Regions from separate parts of the Streptomyces sp. MGP-P1 genome, predicted to be linked through region 2. Evidence: predicted binding sites of a transcription regulator. Region 2 holds the regulator's gene; the other holds the start of a gene.
What was found. Region 2 encodes HrcA, which represses chaperone genes, less so after heat shock. Its sites were predicted from a motif close to TTNGCACTCNGNNNNNCNGAGTGCNAA; they were not measured.

Region 1: a site for HrcA is predicted at 2,831-2,857, ahead of groL (chaperonin GroEL). Genes of this name have one in related genera too.

What each region holds. Positions count from the first base shown of each region.
Region 1 is NZ_JBYMEM010000005.1:492,985-501,376, reverse strand. It holds gene AC3CH1_RS11690 (glucosyl-3-phosphoglycerate synthase) at 1-72, opposite strand, end outside; SAM riboswitch class I at 227-354, shown strand; gene thrC (threonine synthase) at 374-1,675, shown strand; gene AC3CH1_RS11680 (MoaD/ThiS family protein) at 1,705-1,983, shown strand; gene AC3CH1_RS11675 (cold-shock protein) at 2,426-2,632, shown strand; gene groL (chaperonin GroEL) at 3,021-4,643, shown strand; gene AC3CH1_RS11665 (keywimysin-related RiPP) at 5,320-5,442, shown strand; gene AC3CH1_RS11660 (asparagine synthase-related protein) at 5,493-7,460, shown strand; gene AC3CH1_RS11655 (lasso peptide biosynthesis PqqD family chaperone) at 7,479-7,730, shown strand; gene AC3CH1_RS11650 (lasso peptide biosynthesis B2 protein) at 7,727-8,200, shown strand; gene AC3CH1_RS11645 (ABC transporter ATP-binding protein) at 8,151-8,392, shown strand, end outside.
Region 2 is NZ_JBYMEM010000007.1:887,728-896,119, reverse strand. It holds gene AC3CH1_RS25585 (MFS transporter) at 1-203, shown strand, start outside; gene AC3CH1_RS25580 (adenosine deaminase) at 188-1,180, opposite strand; gene AC3CH1_RS25575 (ribonuclease Z) at 1,261-2,175, opposite strand; gene AC3CH1_RS25570 (histidine triad nucleotide-binding protein) at 2,191-2,550, opposite strand; gene AC3CH1_RS25565 (16S rRNA (uracil(1498)-N(3))-methyltransferase) at 2,642-3,388, opposite strand; gene AC3CH1_RS25560 (nitronate monooxygenase) at 3,385-4,458, opposite strand; gene dnaJ (molecular chaperone DnaJ) at 4,591-5,730, opposite strand; gene hrcA (heat-inducible transcriptional repressor HrcA) at 5,731-6,747, opposite strand; gene AC3CH1_RS25545 (MBL fold metallo-hydrolase) at 6,912-7,691, shown strand; gene AC3CH1_RS25540 (DUF3097 domain-containing protein) at 7,726-8,392, shown strand, end outside.

The sequences.
Region 1 (8,392 bases), on a different contig from region 2:
GAGCCGGTTCAGCGGGCGGTCCCCGGACGACCAGGAACGCCTGGTCAGCCAGCGTTCCACCTCTTCGAGCACGGTCGGCACTCCCTGTGTGTGATCCATCTCGCGGTTCGGACGACTATCTCAACGGTCCGGTGCTTCGGTTACAGTCTTGAACAACGCGTATGGCCGTCGCATGTCGGGGTCGGAGCGCACATAAACGCCTGGATCGAAGATCCAGCGCCATAAGAGCTCATCCAGAGGGACTGAGGGAACGGCCCGTTGAAGTCCCGGCAACCCTCCTGCCGACCGCGAGGTCACGGTGGGGAAGGTGCCAATTCCGTCTTGCGGCGAAATGCGTCGTAGGGAAGATGAGGAGAAAGGGACCTCCGCCATCATGGCTGTTCAGACCGTTGCAGGCAGCACCGCTTCTTCCGCCCCGACCGTCGATCTCGGCCCCGCCGCGGCGCTTTCCTGCCGCGAGTGCGGCGAGCGTTTCGAGCTCGGCCCCCTTTTCGCCTGTGCGTCCTGTTTCGGGCCGCTGGAAGTGGCCTACGACCTGCCCACCGGCTCCCCGGAGGAGCTGCGCAAGCGCATCGAGGCCGGCCCGAACAACATCTGGCGCTACGCCCCGCTGCTGCCGGTGCCCGCGGACGTCGCGGAGAAGCCCAACATCAACCCCGGCTTCACCAAGCTCGTCAAGGCCGACAACCTCGCCCGTGAGCTGGGCGTCACCGGCGGCCTGTACGTGAAGGACGACTCCGGCAACCCGACGCACTCCTTCAAGGACCGCGTCGTCGCCATCGCCGTCGAGGCCGCCCGCGCCTTCGGCTTCACCACCCTCTCCTGCTCCTCCACGGGCAACCTGGCCGGAGCCGTCGGCGCCGCCGCCGCCCGGGCCGGACTGCGCTCCTGCGTGTTCATCCCGCACGACCTGGAGCAGGGCAAGGTCGTCATGGCCGCGGTGTACGGCGGTGAGCTGGTCGGCATCGAGGGCAACTACGACGACGTCAACCGCTTCTGCTCCGAGCTCATCGGCGACCCGCTCGGCGAGGGCTGGGGCTTCGTCAACGTCAACCTGCGCCCGTACTACGGCGAGGGCTCCAAGACCCTGGCGTACGAGATCTGCGAGCAGCTCGGCTGGCGGCTGCCCGACCAGATCGTCATCCCGATCGCGTCCGGCTCCCAGCTCACGAAGATCGACAAGGGGTTCCAGGAGCTGATCAAGCTCGGCCTCGTCGAGGACCGCCCGTACAAGATCTTCGGCGCCCAGGCCGAGGGCTGCTCCCCGGTCTCCGCCGCCTTCAAGGCGGGCCACGACGTGGTGCGCCCGCAGAAGCCGAACACCATCGCCAAGTCGCTGGCCATCGGCAACCCGGCGGACGGCCCGTACGTCCTGGACATCGCCCGCCGCACCGGTGGCGCGGTGGAGGACGTGACCGACGAGCAGGTCGTCGACGCGATCAAGCTGCTGGCGCGCACCGAGGGCATCTTCGGCGAGACGGCGGGCGGCGTGACGCTCGGCGTGACGAAGAAGCTCGTCGAGGCGGGCGTCCTCGACCCGACGCTCACCACCGTCGTCCTGAACACCGGCGACGGGCTCAAGACGCTGGACGCGGTCTCCGCGACCTCGCAGGCCACGGCCACCATCAAGCCGAGCCTGGACGCGTTCCGCGCCGCGGGCCTCGCCGCCGGCTGATCACCCGAGACTTCAGGAAGGCATCCACCATGAGCGTCAAGGTCCGCATCCCCACCATCCTCCGTACGTACACGGGCGGTCAGGCCGAGGTCCCGGCGGAGGGCGCCAAGCTCTCCGAGGTCATCGAGTCCCTGGAGAAGGACCACCCGGGCATCGCGGCCCGTGTCCTGGACGACCAGGGCAAGCTGCGTCGCTTCGTGAACGTGTACGTCAACGACGACGACGTGCGCTTCGAGGGCGGCCTGGACGCGGCCACGCCCGACGGCGCGGGCGTCTCGATCATCCCCGCGGTCGCCGGCGGCTGCTGAGCCGCCGAGGCCGCTCCACGGCGGCCCATCGCACCTCTGTGTGACCACAGTTGCCCCCTCCGCGAGAGAAGCGGAGGGGGCAATTCTGTATGGTTGAGCACGGTAGAGTTGGGGAAGCCCCACCCGCTGCTCGTGCCGCCCGCATATGTGAATGCGCCTGGCCCCGATAAGAAGCAGCCAAAGTACGTGAACCTCTTGCGGCATAAGTGCCCTTTGCCTGGCCCGACTTGCCCGTAAATCTCAGCAAACCCGCATATTCGCGTGTTCTGCTGTGCCCGGAATTCTCGTCCGATTGACCTGTTGCAGAGGGCAGTTGGGCGGATACATTCGGCCGCGGTCGACGCGCTGCGGCGCCGCGCACCCCCTCCTGTCGGGGGGTGAGTTCCGACCCGGGTCCGCGAAGTGCGGTCCCGTGCAAGGGCCAGTAATAGGGGAGTTAGGCATGGCTCAGGGCACCGTCAAGTGGTTCAACGCGGAGAAGGGGTACGGCTTCATCGCGGTCGACGGTGGTGCGGATGTTTTCGTCCACTACAGCGCGATCCAGATGGACGGGTACCGCACCCTCGAAGAGGGTCAGCGAGTTGAATTCGAGATCTCGCAGGGCCAGAAGGGGCCCCAGGCCGACATGGTCAAGCTCGCCGTCGGCTGAGTTCGGCGCGGTCGTCCGACGACACTACTCACGCACGTAGGGCCCGGCCCCCGGATCAGGGGACCGGGCCCTACGCGCGTCCCGGGGGCCCCGCGGAGACGCGTCGCCGCCCGCATCCGACGCGCGCCGCTGTCCCCGTCCGAAGCGCGTCGACGCCCGCCTCCGAGGCGCGCCGCTGTCCACATCCGGAGAGGGACGCTTGCACTCGCAGGGGTCGAGTGCTAATCATTGGCGTTAGCACTCTCCAGGTGAGAGTGACAGAAACTTGGACCGGGCCGGTGAGGCCCGCAGGCGCGGTGGGGCAAGGAACCACCACGCAGGCAGGCCGTCCGTCGCGGGCGCCTCTCGGTCCGGAGAAATCCACCCCTGTCCGGGAGGACCACTTCACATGGCCAAGATCATCGCGTTCGACGAGGAGGCACGGCGCGGTCTCGAGCGCGGGATGAACCAGCTCGCCGACGCCGTCAAGGTCACCCTCGGCCCCAAGGGCCGTAACGTCGTCCTCGAGAAGAAGTGGGGCGCGCCCACGATCACCAACGATGGTGTTTCCATCGCCAAGGAGATCGAGCTCGAGGACCCGTACGAGAAGATCGGTGCGGAGCTGGTCAAGGAGGTCGCCAAGAAGACGGACGACGTCGCCGGCGACGGTACGACCACCGCCACCGTTCTGGCTCAGGCTCTCGTCCGCGAGGGTCTGCGCAACGTTGCCGCAGGCGCCAACCCGATGGCCCTCAAGCGGGGCATCGAGAAGGCCGTCGAGGCCGTCTCCGCCGCTCTGCTGGAGCAGGCCAAGGACGTGGAGACCAAGGAGCAGATCGCTTCGACCGCCTCCATCTCCGCCGCCGACACCGAGATCGGCGCCAAGATCGCCGAGGCGATGGACAAGGTCGGCAAGGAAGGCGTCATCACCGTCGAGGAGTCCCAGACCTTCGGTCTGGAGCTTGAGCTCACCGAGGGTATGCGCTTCGACAAGGGCTACATCTCGGCGTACTTCGCGACCGACATGGAGCGTATGGAGGCGTCGCTCGACGACCCGTACATCCTGATCGTCAACTCGAAGATCGCCAGCGTCAAGGACCTGATCCCGCTGCTGGAGAAGGTCATGCAGTCGGGCAAGCCCCTGCTGATCATCGCCGAGGACGTCGAGGGCGAGGCGCTCTCCACCCTGGTCGTCAACAAGATCAAGGGCACGTTCAAGTCCGTCGCCGTCAAGGCTCCGGGCTTCGGCGACCGCCGCAAGGCCATGCTCGCGGACATCGCCATCCTCACCGGTGGCACCGTGATCTCCGAGGAGGTCGGTCTCAAGCTGGAGAACGCCGGCCTGGACCTGCTCGGCCGTGCCCGCAAGGTCGTCATCACCAAGGACGAGACCACGATCGTCGACGGCGCCGGTGACAGCGACCAGGTGCAGGGTCGCGTCAAGCAGATCCGTGCCGAGATCGAGAACTCCGACTCGGACTACGACCGCGAGAAGCTCCAGGAGCGTCTGGCGAAGCTGGCCGGCGGCGTGGCCGTCATCAAGGCCGGCGCCGCCACCGAGGTGGAGCTCAAGGAGCGCAAGCACCGCATCGAGGACGCGGTGCGCAACGCCAAGGCCGCCGTCGAGGAGGGCATCGTCGCCGGTGGTGGCGTGGCTCTGCTCCAGGCCTCGGCCGTCTTCGAGAAGCTCGACCTCACGGGCGACGAGGCGACCGGCGCCAACGCCGTGAAGCTCGCGCTGGAGGCCCCGCTCAAGCAGATCGCCGTCAACGGTGGTCTCGAGGGTGGCGTCGTCGTGGAGAAGGTCCGCAACCTGCCGATCGGTCACGGCCTCAACGCCGCGACCGGTGAGTACGTCGACATGATCGCCGAGGGCATCATCGACCCGGCGAAGGTCACGCGCTCCGCTCTGCAGAACGCCGCGTCCATCGCCGCGCTCTTCCTCACCACCGAGGCAGTCATCGCCGACAAGCCCGAGAAGGCCGGCGCGGCCGCCCCGGGCGGCATGCCGGGCGGTGACATGGACTTCTGATCCGCCGCGGAGTCCCCGGGCCCGCCCGGAAGCCCTCCGGCTGATCGAAGTTCGCCGTACGTCCCACAGGGGCGGTATCTCCTTCGCGGAGGTGCCGCCCCTGTGGCGTTCCCCGCCGGGCCTACGCGGGGCGATGCGGGTCGACGCGGGGCGATGCGGGGCGCCCGGTGTGCGGGCGCATGGCCGAATGACTACTTGCCGCGTCCTTCCCGGTGCGGCAGCACGCGTCGGCGCGGTGGCGCCGATCGCGGTGGCGCGCCCGCGACCCCCGAGGCAGGGCGGACGCGGAGCCGCCCGGAGGCCCGTCCCGGCTGGTTCCCCTGTGTCCCGGTGGGCCGCTCCCTCTCCTGGCAGCTCACCGCCCGGTCCGGCGACCGCAACCGATCAGTGGTCCAGTCCACCTCGCCCGCGCGCCCCGGCGGTGTGCGACTGCACACGGCGCCCGGCCGACGTTCCCGGCTTCGGCGGAGACGGCCAGGAGCGGCCCGCCCCGGACCTCGCCGCTCGCGCTATCCAGCCAACTTCGGACGGTAAGTCGGAATCATGCGTACCGGTGGAACTGCGGGACATGATGGCTCTCGTGTTCACGTGGTGAACACCAGTCGCATAGACAACTTCCGTTATGCGGAAATCGCTTGGGCATAACGGACGTCAACCGCACAGAAGGGGAGGTGTCATGAAGCTGCGGAAGAAGGCTTACGTGAAGCCGTCGCTGTTCAAGCAGGGCGATTTCTCGAAGAAGACCGCCGGTTACTTCTACGGCTCGTACAAGGAGTACTGGGTCCGTCGCATCAGCTGATCCGACCCTCGGTTTCCTGTGCGCTGTATGAGAACTTCCGGAAGGTGAACATGCCCGGCCACCCGCGTGACTACTTCCTCGTCCTGCCGGACAGCGCGGCGGGAGCGGCGGTGGCCGGGCAACTCCCGCCGGGCACGGGGCTTTCCCCGGGCACGGGCCTTCCCCCGGGCACGGGCCTTCGCCCCGGTACGGGCGGGACGCCGGTCGTCACCCACGCTTCCGGGCGGCCCTGGGTCATCGCCCGCCCGCTGGTCCGCGAGGTGAGCCATCTCCGCCGGGGCCACGACGCCCTCGTCCTCATCGGCCCGGACCGGGTCCCCGAGGCCGTGCTCGCCGGTCTCCTGGAGGGCGCCCGCGACCGGGCCGGCCTGGAACGCCGCCTCGCCCGGCTGCCCGGCCTCCACCACGTGATCGCCCGGCTCTCCGGCGAGACCTGGATCCGGGGCACCGCCTCCGGGCTGCGCCGGATCTACCACGCCCGGCACCCGGAGGCCGGAACCATCGCCTCCGACCGTCCCGCCGTCCTCGCCCGCCTGACCGGCGCGCCCCTGGACGACGGCGCGCTGGCCCTGCGCATGCTCGACTTCCTGCCGCACCCGCTGAGCCGCCGCGTCGTGTGGCGGGGCGTGTACGAGACCGGCGCCGGGTACGGCCTGGCCCTGCCCGTCGCAGCACCGGGCACGGCCGCCGCCCCGGGCCCCACGGAGCACCGCTGGTGGGAGCCGCCGCCCGCCGAACTCTCCCTGGCCGAGGGGTCCCGAAGACTCGGTGACGCCGTCGCCGCCTCCGTACGGGCCCATGTCGGCGGCCTGGACCGGATCAGCTGCGAGCTGTCCGGCGGCCTGGACTCCACCGCGCTCACGTTCGCCGCCCGTGCGACCGGGCCCGCCGAGCTGGCCCTCCTCACCGTGGCCGCCCGGGACCGCTACAGCGAGGACGAGACCTGGGCGCGGCGGGCCGTGGAGGCGGCCGGGAAGAGCGAGGCGGCGGCCGGGCGAAGCACGAACACCGCGTCCACCGCCCTGGAGCACCAGATCATCCCCGCCGACGACGCCCCCTACTTCTACGCGGATCTCGCCTCCTGCGCCGACGAGTTGAACGACGAACCGCTCCCCGTCGCCCCCGGCCGGGCCCGCGCGCACCTCCTGCTCGGCCGCGCCCACGCCACCGGATCGCGCTACCACCTCACGGGCTACGGCGGCGACGAACTCTTCCTCGGTCTGCCCCACGCCTACCAGGACCTCTTCCACGGCAACCCGTTCACCGCCTGGAGCCACCTCGGCGGGCTGCGCCACCAGCTCGGCTGGCCGCTCCTGCCCACGGTGCGGGCCCTGCTGAACCGCTCCACGTTCCCCCGTTGGCTCGCCGGGGCGGTCACCGCCGAACCCCAGCCCGTCGCCCGGACCCCGCTGCTCTCCTGGGGTGTACGGCAGTCGCTGCGGCCCTGGTTCACCGACCACGCGAACACCCTGATCACCGAGGAGTTCCGGGCCGCCGCCGAGCACGCCGAGCCGATCGACCCCTGGCGCGGACGGCACGTCGACATCGACGCCGTACGGATGGGGGCTCGGCACTTCCAGGCGATGGAGGACATCGGCATGACGATCGGACTGCCGGTCGCCGCGCCCTTCTACGACGACCGCGTCCTGGAGGCGACCCTCGCCGTCCGCCTGCCGGAGCGGATCAGCCCCTGGCGCTACAAACCGCTGCTCGTCGAGGCGATGCGCGGCGTGGTCCCGGAGACGCTCCTGACCCGGACCACGAAGGACCACATGTCCTCCGACGAATACCAGGGCCTGCGCGAACACGCCCCGGAACTGGCCGCTCTGTGGACCGGCTCCCGGCTGGCGGAACGCGGTCTGGTCGACCCCCGCCGACTGCTCCGGCTCGCCGCCGAACCCTTCTCACCGGTCCTGGTCGAGCATTCCATCAGCTCCACCGTGGCCGGGGAGACCTGGCTCCGCACGGCCGAGGACGCCTGGCCGGCCCCTCGGACACGTACGACGTCCCCCATCTGACCACCAGCGAGGCATCCGATGAAGCTCAGAAAAGGCATCGCCGTCACGACCACCGAGTACGGCGGCGTCCTTCTCGACGAGAAGGACGGCAGCTACTGGCAGTTGAACGACACCGGCGTCATCGTCGTCGACACGCTCGCCTCGGGGCACACCCCCGAGATCGCCGTGGAGCGGATCCTCGCCGACTTCGACGTCGAGCGGGCCGAGGCGGAGTCGGACGTGGCGGAGCTGACCCGACGGCTGGTCGAGGCGAGGATCCTGCACCCATGACCACCGAGATGACGATGCCGCGCCGGGGCGCGGGAGCGGGTGGGTTACGGCTGCGCACGGCCATCGCCGCCGCGTTCGTCCTGGCCCGCCTCAAGCCGGGGCGACTGCGCCGGGTGCTGGCCGGGTGCGCCCGGGGTGCGCGCCCGGCCTCGTACGCGGAGACGCTGGAGGTGTTGGAGGCGGTCGTCGCCACCAGCCGCCGCTGCGCTGGCCGTTACGGCTGCCTGCCCCGCTCGGTCGCCGTCGCCCTGGCCTGCCGGATGTCCGGTGTCTGGCCCGACTGGTGCGCGGGGGTGCGGGCGGCTCCGCCGTTCTCCCCGCATGCTTGGGTGCAGGCGGGGGGTCGTACGGTCGGCGAGCAGGCGGAACCGGCGGATCTGCGTCCCTTGATGGTGGTGACGGCAGACGGAGGAGGCCCGGGTGAGCACGGTGACGGGGACGACGGAGGCGGACGAGGGTTGCGGGCCTGAGGGGAGGCCGGTCGGGGGCGGCGGACCTGAGGGGACCGCCGGGCCGCCCGCGCGGGATCCCGAAGGGAGGCCGGCCGGGAAGCAGCCCGCCGGGAAGCAGCCCGCCGGGGACACCGCAGAGAGGTCCGTCGAGGAGCCCGTCGAGGAGCCCGCCGAGGGTTCCGTCAAGGGCGAGCCGGGTGCGGGCCCGTC
Region 2 (8,392 bases):
CCGGCTCGGTGCGTCGTCGCGGTGGCGCCCCGGCGGCCCTGCTCGCCGCCACCACGGGAAGCCTGCCCGGCGCGGTGCCGAAGCTCGGCTCACCGGAGCAGGCCGTCACGGAGCTGCGGGTCCCGGCCCTGCGGCGCAGGCTGGTGCGCAGCGCGATCCGGACGGCCGGTCCGGACGGCGGTTCCGGTCAGTCGAACGCGTAGGCCTCGACCTCGGACAGATAGCGGGCCCTGCGCTCCTCGTCGTGGTCGAGGAAGGCCGCCTCGAAGGAGTTGCGGGCCAGGGTGCGCAGCTGCTCCGGCTCCAGGGCGAGCGCGTCGCGGACGGCGTCGAAGTTGTCTCCGGCGTACCCGCCGAAGTAGGCGGGGTCGTCGGAGTTCACCGTGCAGTGGAGTCCGGCGGCCAGCATCGCCGGCAGGGGGTGGTCCGCGAGCTTGTCGACCGTGCGCAGCCGCACGTTGGACAGCGGGCAGAGCGTGAGCGGCACCCGGTCGGCGACCAGCCGCTCCACCAGCTCCGGGTCCTCCAGGCAGCGCAGTCCGTGGTCGACGCGCTCGACGCCCAGGACGTCCAGGGCCTGCCTGATGTACTCCGGCGGGCCCTCCTCGCCCGCGTGGGCCACCTTGCGCAGGCCGAGGGCGGTGGCCGCCTCGTAGACCTCGCGGAACTTGGCGGGCGGGTGGCCGACCTCGGCGGAGTCCAGGCCGATCGCGCTGATCCGGTGCAGGTACGGCTTCGCCGCGTCCAGGGTGCCGAGGGCCGATTCGGCGGACAGGTCGCGCAGGAAGCACATGATCAGCTGGGTGGAGACCCCGTGGGTCTCCTCGCTGCGCTCCAGTGCCCGGCCGATCCCCTCGATGACGGTGCCGATCGGGACGCCCCGGGCGGTGTGGGCCTGCGGGTCGAAGAAGATCTCGGCGTGCCGCACGCCCTGGGCGGCAGCGCGGGCGAGGTAGGCGTCGACGAGTTCGGCGAAGTCGTCCTCGGTGCGCAGGACGGCCATCAGCGCGTAGTACAGGTCGAGGAAGGACTGGAGGTCCTCAAACCGGTAGGCGGCGCGCAGTTCGTCGGCGGTGGCGTAGGGCAGGGCCACGCCGTTGCGCTCCGCGAGGGCGAAGGCCAGCTCGGGTTCGAGGGTGCCTTCGATGTGGAGGTGGAGTTCTGCCTTGGGGAGGTGCACGGTGTCTCGCAAACAGGGGTGGGGTCGGGTCAGGGGCGGGGGTGGACAGGAGGTGGGGGCGGATCGAGGGCGGTGGCGAGTCAGGGGTGGTGGCGGGAGGGGACCGGGACCCGGATCAGGTCCTGGGCGATGGTGAGTTCGCCGTCGAACCCGGCGGCGCGGGCCTGGGTCTCGAAGAGCTCCGGGTCGCCGTAGCGCTGGGAGAAGTGGGTGAGCACGAGGTGGCGGACGCCCGACTCCTTCGCCACCCGGGCGGCCTGCCCGGCGGTCAGGTGCCCGTGGTCGACGGCCAGCCTCTCGTCCTCGTCGAGGAAGGTCGACTCGATGACGAGCAGGTCGCAGCCGTCGGCGAGCGCGTACACCCCGTCGCAGAGCCGGGTGTCCATGACGAACGCGAACCGCTGCCCGCGCCGCTCCTCGGAGACCTGCTCCAGCGTGACGCCGCCGAGGACGCCGTCGCGCTGGAGGCGGCCCACGTCCGGTCCGGCGATGGCGTGTTCCTTCAGCAGGGCGGGCAGCATGCGCCGGGTCTCGGGCTCGGTGAGGCGGTAGCCGTACGACTCGACGGGGTGCGAGAGCTTCGCGCTGTCCAGGGTGTACGCGGGGGTGGTGGCGAGGACCCCGCCGGTCCCGGCGACCGGGGCCTGGTTCAGCTCGACGGTCTCGCGGTAGGCGGTGGCGTACCGCAGCCGGTCGAAGAAGTGCTGCCCGCTCGCCGGGTAGTGCGCGGTCACCGGGTGCGGCACCTGGTCGAGGTTGATCCGCTGGATCACCCCGGCGAGCCCGAGGGAGTGGTCGCCGTGGAAGTGGGTGACGCAGATCCGGTCGATGTCGTGCGCGGCGACCCCGGCCCGCAGCATCTGCCGCTGGGTGCCCTCGCCGGGGTCGAAGAGGATGCCCTCGCCGTCCCAGCGCAGCAGATAGCCGTTGTGGTTACGGTGCCGGGTCGGGACCTGGCTGGCGGTGCCGAGCACCACCAGCTCGCGTACGGACATGGTCGGGCAGCTCCGTTATCCGGGGGGCCACTGGAGGCCGCGGCCGCCCAGGACGTGCGCGTGGGCGTGGAAGACGGTCTGGCCGGCGCCGGAGCCCGTGTTGAGGATGATCCGGTAGCCGCTGCCGTCGACCTTCTCCTCGGCGGCGACCTCTCCGGCCTCGCGCAGGACGTCCGCGGCGATGAGCGGTTCGGCGGCGGCGAGGGAGGCGGCGTCCGGGTAGTGGGCCTTCGGGATGACCAGGACGTGGGTCGGGGCCTGCGGGTTGATGTCGCGGAAGGCGACGGTGGTCTCGCTCTCGCGGACGATGGTCGCCGGGATGTCTCCCGAGACGATCTTGCAGAACAGGCAGTCGGACTGCGGCTCTCCCGCCATGGCTCCGGGCCTCCTCGTTCGCTGGTGAGTCGGTACAGGTGATCAGGTGATCAGTACAGGGGCATGCTATCCCCGGCCCTCCGGACCGTGTTCAGCCCCAACGCCCCGTACGCCCCAGCAGCAGCGCGGTCGCGGCCGTCCCGGCGGTGGAGGTGCGCAGGACGCTGCGGCCGAGCCGGTAGGGGCGGGCGCCCGCCTCGGCGAAGAGGGTCAGCTCCTGCGGGGAGACGCCGCCCTCCGGTCCGACGACGAGCACGAGTCTGCCCTCGGCGGGGAGTTCGGCGGTGGCGAGGGGGGTGCTGTCGTGGTCGCGGTCCTCGTGGAGGACCCCGGCGAAGTCGGCGGCGGCGAGGAGGGCGGCGACCTGCTTGGTCGTCATGGCCTCGGTCACCTCGGGGAAGCGCACCCGGCGGGACTGCTTGCCCGCTTCCCGTGCCGTGCCGCGCCACTTCGTCAGGGCCTTGGCTCCCCGGTCGCCCCTCCACTGGGTGATGCAGCGGGCCGCCTGCCAGGGCACGATCGCGTCGACACCGGTCTCGGTCATCGTCTCGACCGCCAGCTCGCCCCGGTCGCCCTTGGGGAGCGCCTGGACGACGGTGATGCGCGGGCTGGGCGCGGGCTCCTCGTGGAGGGTGTCGAGGCCGGTGACCGTGAGCCGGTCCTTGCCCTCGGCGGCCCGCACGACGCCCTCCGCCCAGTGGCCGAGGCCGTCGGTGAGGACGACGTCCTCGCCGGGGTGGAGCCGCTTCACGGAGACGGCGTGCCGCCCCTCGGGTCCCTCCAGGACGAACTCCGGCCCGGTGGGCATCCGTTCGACGACGAAGACCGGTGCGGTCACCGGGGGCTCCTCATGCTCAGGGCCGACCGGGCGGCCTCCAGTTCGGCGGCGAGCAGCTCGATGAGCTCGCCGGCGGGCAGTTCCCGGGCCATCCGGTGGCCCTGTCCGGCCCACAGGGCCATGCCCTGGGCGTCCCCGGCCTTGGCGGCGGCCAGGCGCAGCCCGCTGGTGACGTAGTGGACCTGGGGGTAGGCGGCGGGGGCGTAGGGGCCGTGTTCGCGGACGAAGCGGTTGACCAGGCCGCGGGCGGGCCGCCCGGAGAAGGCGCGGGTCAGCTCGGTGCGGACGAACAGCGGGTTGGTCAGGGCCTGCTTGTGCAGCGGGTGCGCCCCGGACTCGGGACAGACCAGGAAGGCGGTGCCGAGCTGGGCGGCGTCCGCGCCCGCCGCGAGGACGGCGGCGATCTGCGCGCCGCGCATCAGGCCGCCGGTGGCGACGATCGGGATCTGCACGGTCTCGCGGACCTGGGTGATGAGGGAGAGCAGCCCGGTGCCGGTCTGGTCGAGCTGCGGGTCGTCGCGGTGGGTGGACTGGTGGCCGCCCGCCTCGACGCCCTGGACGCAGACGGTGTCGGCGCCCGCCCACTGGGCGCTCTGGGCCTCCTCGGCGGAGGTGACCGTGACGATGGTGTGCGTCCCGGCCCTGGCGAAGGCGTCCAGGGTGTCGCGGGTGGGGCAGCCGAAGGTGAAGGAGACCACCGGGACGGGGTCCTCCAGCAGGATCGCGACCTTCGCCTCGTAGCCGTCGTCGCCGCTGCTGTCCGGGTCGCCGAGCGGGGTCTCGTACCAGGTGGCCTCACCGGCGAGCTGGTGGCGGTAGACCTCGACGGCGCTGGGGTCGGCGAGCGCGGGCTGCGGCATGAAGAGGTTGACGCCGAACGGCCCGCCGGTGAGCCGGCGCAGCTGTTTGATCTCGTTGTACATGCCGTCCGCCGTTTTGTACCCGGCGGCCAGGAATCCGAGCCCGCCGGCTTCGGCGACGGCCCCGGCGAGCTGGGGTCCGGACGCGCCGCCCGCCATGGGGGCCTGCACGATCGGATACCGGCAGAGATCGGTCAACTCGGAGGACATGACCGCATCGTGCCATGTCCTGTGCAACGGGGCCGAATCAGCCAGCGGCGGCGTGACCGGTTCTGCCGCCGTACGCCGCACCGCCCGCCGGTTCGGGACCGGCGGGCGGTGCGGTGAAAGGCGAAAAGCGGCTCAGCGGCCGTTGAACGCGTCCTTCAGCCGGGAGAAGAGCCCTTGCTGACCTGGCTGAAACTGGCCGAGGGGCCGCTCCTCGCCGCGCAGCTTGGACAGCTCCCGCAGCAGCCGCTCCTGTTCCGCGTCGAGCTTGGACGGGGTCATCACCTCGACGTGCACGATCAGGTCGCCCCGGCCGCCGCCCCGCAGGTGCGTGATGCCGCGCCCGTGCAGGGGAACGGACTGGCCGGACTGGGTGCCCGGCCTGATGTCGATGTCCTCCAGGCCGTCCAGGGTCTCCAGCGGACACTTGGTGCCGAGGGCCGCGGCCGTCATGGGGACGGTGACCGTGCAGTGCAGATCGTCGCCGCGCCGCTGGAACACGGCGTGCGGCAGCTCGTGGATCTCCACGTACAGATCGCCGGGCGGGCCGCCGCCGGGGCCGACCTCGCCCTCGCCGGCCAGCTGGATACGGGTGCCGTTGTCGACGCCCGCGGGAATCTTCACGGTCAGGGTGCGCCGCGAGCGGATGCGGCCGTCGCCGGCGCACTCCGGGCACGGGGTGGGCACGACCGTGCCGAAACCCTGGCACTGCGGGCAGGGCCGCGAGGTCATGACCTGGCCCAGGAAGGACCGGGTGACCTGCGAGACCTCGCCGCGGCCGCGACACATGTCACAGGTCTGGGCGGACGTGCCGGGGGCCGCGCCCTCGCCGCTGCAGGTGTTGCAGACGACGGCCGTGTCGACCTGGATGTCCTTGGTGGTGCCGAAGGCCGCCTCGTTGAGGTCGATCTCCAGCCGGATCATGGCGTCCTGGCCCCGCCGGGTCCGCGAACGGGGCCCGCGCTGTGCGGCGTTGCCGAAGAACGCGTCCATGATGTCGGAGAAGTTGCCGAAGCCGCCGGCTCCGAAACCGCCCGCGCCACCACCGCCGCCACTGGCGGAGAGGGGGTCGCCGCCGAGGTCGTAGACCTGCTTCTTCTGCGGGTCCGAGAGCACCTCGTAAGCGGCGTTGATCTCCTTGAACCGCTCCTGGGTCTTCGGGTCCGGGTTGACATCCGGGTGCAGCTCGCGAGCGAGCCGACGGAATGCCTTCTTGATCTCGTCCTGAGATGCGTCGCGGCGCACGCCGAGTACGGCGTAGTAGTCCGTGGCCACTTACGACTCCGCCAGGATCTGTCCGACGTAACGTGCCACTGCGCGTACCGCTCCCATCGTTCCGGGGTAGTCCATGCGGGTCGGTCCGACCACGCCGAGTTTGGCGACTGCCTCGTCGCCCGAACCGTAGCCGACCGCGACGACGGACGTGGAGTTGAGCCCCTCGTGGGCGTTCTCGTGCCCGATCCGTACGGTCATGCCGGAGTCCGTGGCCTCACCGAGCAGCTTCAGCAGGACGACCTGTTCCTCCAGTGCTTCCAGCACCGGCCGGATCATCACCGGGAAGTCGTGTCCGAAGCGGGTGAGGTTGGAGGTGCCGCCGATCATCAGCCGCTCCTCCGTCTCCTCGACCAAAGTTTCGAGGAGGGTGGAAAGGACCGTGGAAACCGTCCCTCGGTCCTCGCTGTCGAAGGATTCCGGCAGCTCCTGCACCAGCTGCGGGACATCCGCGAAGCGGCGTCCGACGACCCGGCTGTTGAGCCGGGCCCGCAGATCCGCGAGCGATGCCTCGCCGAAGGGCGCAGGGCAGTCGATCATACGCTGTTCGACCCGGCCCGTGTCCGTGATCAGGACGAGCATCAGCCGGGCGGGGGCGAGCGCCAGCAGTTCCACGTGCCGCACCGTCGAGCGGGTCAGCGAGGGGTACTGCACGACGGCGACCTGCCGGGTCAGCTGCGCGAGCAGCCGCACCGTCCGGCCGACCACGTCGTCGAGGTCGACCGCGCCGTCCAGGAAGTTCTGGATGGCCCGGCGCTCGGGCGAGGACAGCGGCTTGACGCCCGCGAGCCTGTCGACGAAGAGGCGGTACCCCTTGTCGGTCGGGATGCGTCCCGCGCTCGTGTGCGGCTGGGCGATGAAGCCCTCGTCCTCCAGCACCGCCATGTCGTTGCGGACGGTGGCCGGGGAGACCCCCAGCCGGTGCCGCTCGGTCAGCGCCTTGGAGCCGACGGGCTCCTCGGTGCCGACGTAGTCCTGGACGATGGCGCGCAGCACTTCGAGTCTGCGTTCGCTGAGCATCGCGCACACCTCCAGCTGTGTCTCTCGGTGTCTGTCTGGCACTCGGTGCGTTCGAGTGCCAGCAATCCCCGCAGTCAGTGTACGGGGGTGGGGTGGGGCGGGGGCAAGGGCGACCGGCCACGCCTCCACGAGACCGCGCAGGTCGTTGCCGATAGCGTCCTGGTATGGACGTCGCTTGGGAAGACTTCGGCTGGGAGCGGTTGGGCAACGGTATCGGCAGGCGGCGCCTCCCCGGCTGGGACGCCACCGCCGCGCTGGTCGCCGGGGACAACGGCGCGTTGCTGTACGACACCGGCGCCACGCTGCGCGAAGGGGTCGAGCTGCGGCGGCAGGCCGAGGCGCTGCTCGGGCGGAGGGTGACGCATATCGCACTGAGCCACCCGCACTTCGATCATGTGCTGGGCACCGCCGCGTTCGCCGGGGCCCAGGTCTACGGGGCGGTGGGCGTGGCGGCGCTGCTGCGCGGCGGGGCGGAGAGCCTGTGCGCCTCGGCGGTGCGCCACGGGGTGCCGGAGGGCGAGGCGGCCCGGTCGGCGGACACGCCGGTGGTCCCGCACCACGAGGTGTGCGGCGACTGGACGCTGGACCTGGGCGGCGGCCGTCAGGTGCTGCTGGCGAACGTGGGCCCCGGCCACAGCGGCCATGACCTCGCGGCGCTGGTGCCGGGCACGGGCGACGAGCCTCCGGTGGTGTTCTGCGGTGATCTGGTCGAGGAGTCGGGCGAGCCGCAGGCGGGCCGGGACGCGATCACCTCGCGCTGGCCGGCCGCGCTGGGGAGGCTGCTGGCGCTGGGCGGCGAGGGCGCGCTGTACGTGCCGGGGCACGGGGCGGTGGTGGACGCGGCGTTCGTGCGGGCGCAGCGGGCGTCGCTGGCGGCGCGCTTCGGGGTGGACCTCGACGGGGAGCCCGACGTGAACCTCGACGCTGGACTCGACGTGGGATGAGCCCTGACGCGGGTACGGCGAATATCGTCGTGCCATGCGCAGCTACCAGCCGGACCTGACCCCGCCGTGGAAGCGGTCCGCCCCCGTGCCCGAGGTGCCCGCCGAGCCCGATCTGGTTGTGGAGGAGGTCTCCACCGGCTTCTGCGGGGCGGTGATCCGCTGCGAGAAGACGGCCCAGGGGCCGACGGTGACCCTGGAGGACCGCTTCGGCAAGCACCGGGTGTTCCCGATGGAGCCGCGCGGCTTCCTGCTGGAGGGCAAGGCCGTCACGCTGGTGCGCCCGGGCCCCGGCGGCCCGGTGCGTCCCACCCGTACGGCCTCCGGTTCGGTGGCGGTGCCCGGGGCGCGGGCCCGGGTGGCGCGGGCCGGGCGGATCTATGTGGAGGGCCGGCACGACGCGGAGCTGGTGGAGCGGGTGTGGGGTGACGACCTGCGCATCGAGGGCGTGGTCGTGGAGTACCTGGAGGGGGTGGACGACCTGCCGGCGATCGTCGGGGAGTTCGCGCCGGGGCCGGACGCCCGGCTGGGGGTGCTGGTGGACCATCTGGTGCCCGGCTCCAAGGAGTCCCGGATCGCCGAGCGGGTGACCGGGGACCATGTGCTGGTGGTGGGGCACCCGTACATCGACGTGTGGGAGGCGGTGAAGCCGTCCTCGGTGGGGATCGACGCGTGGCCGGTGGTGCCGAGGGGGCAGGACTGGA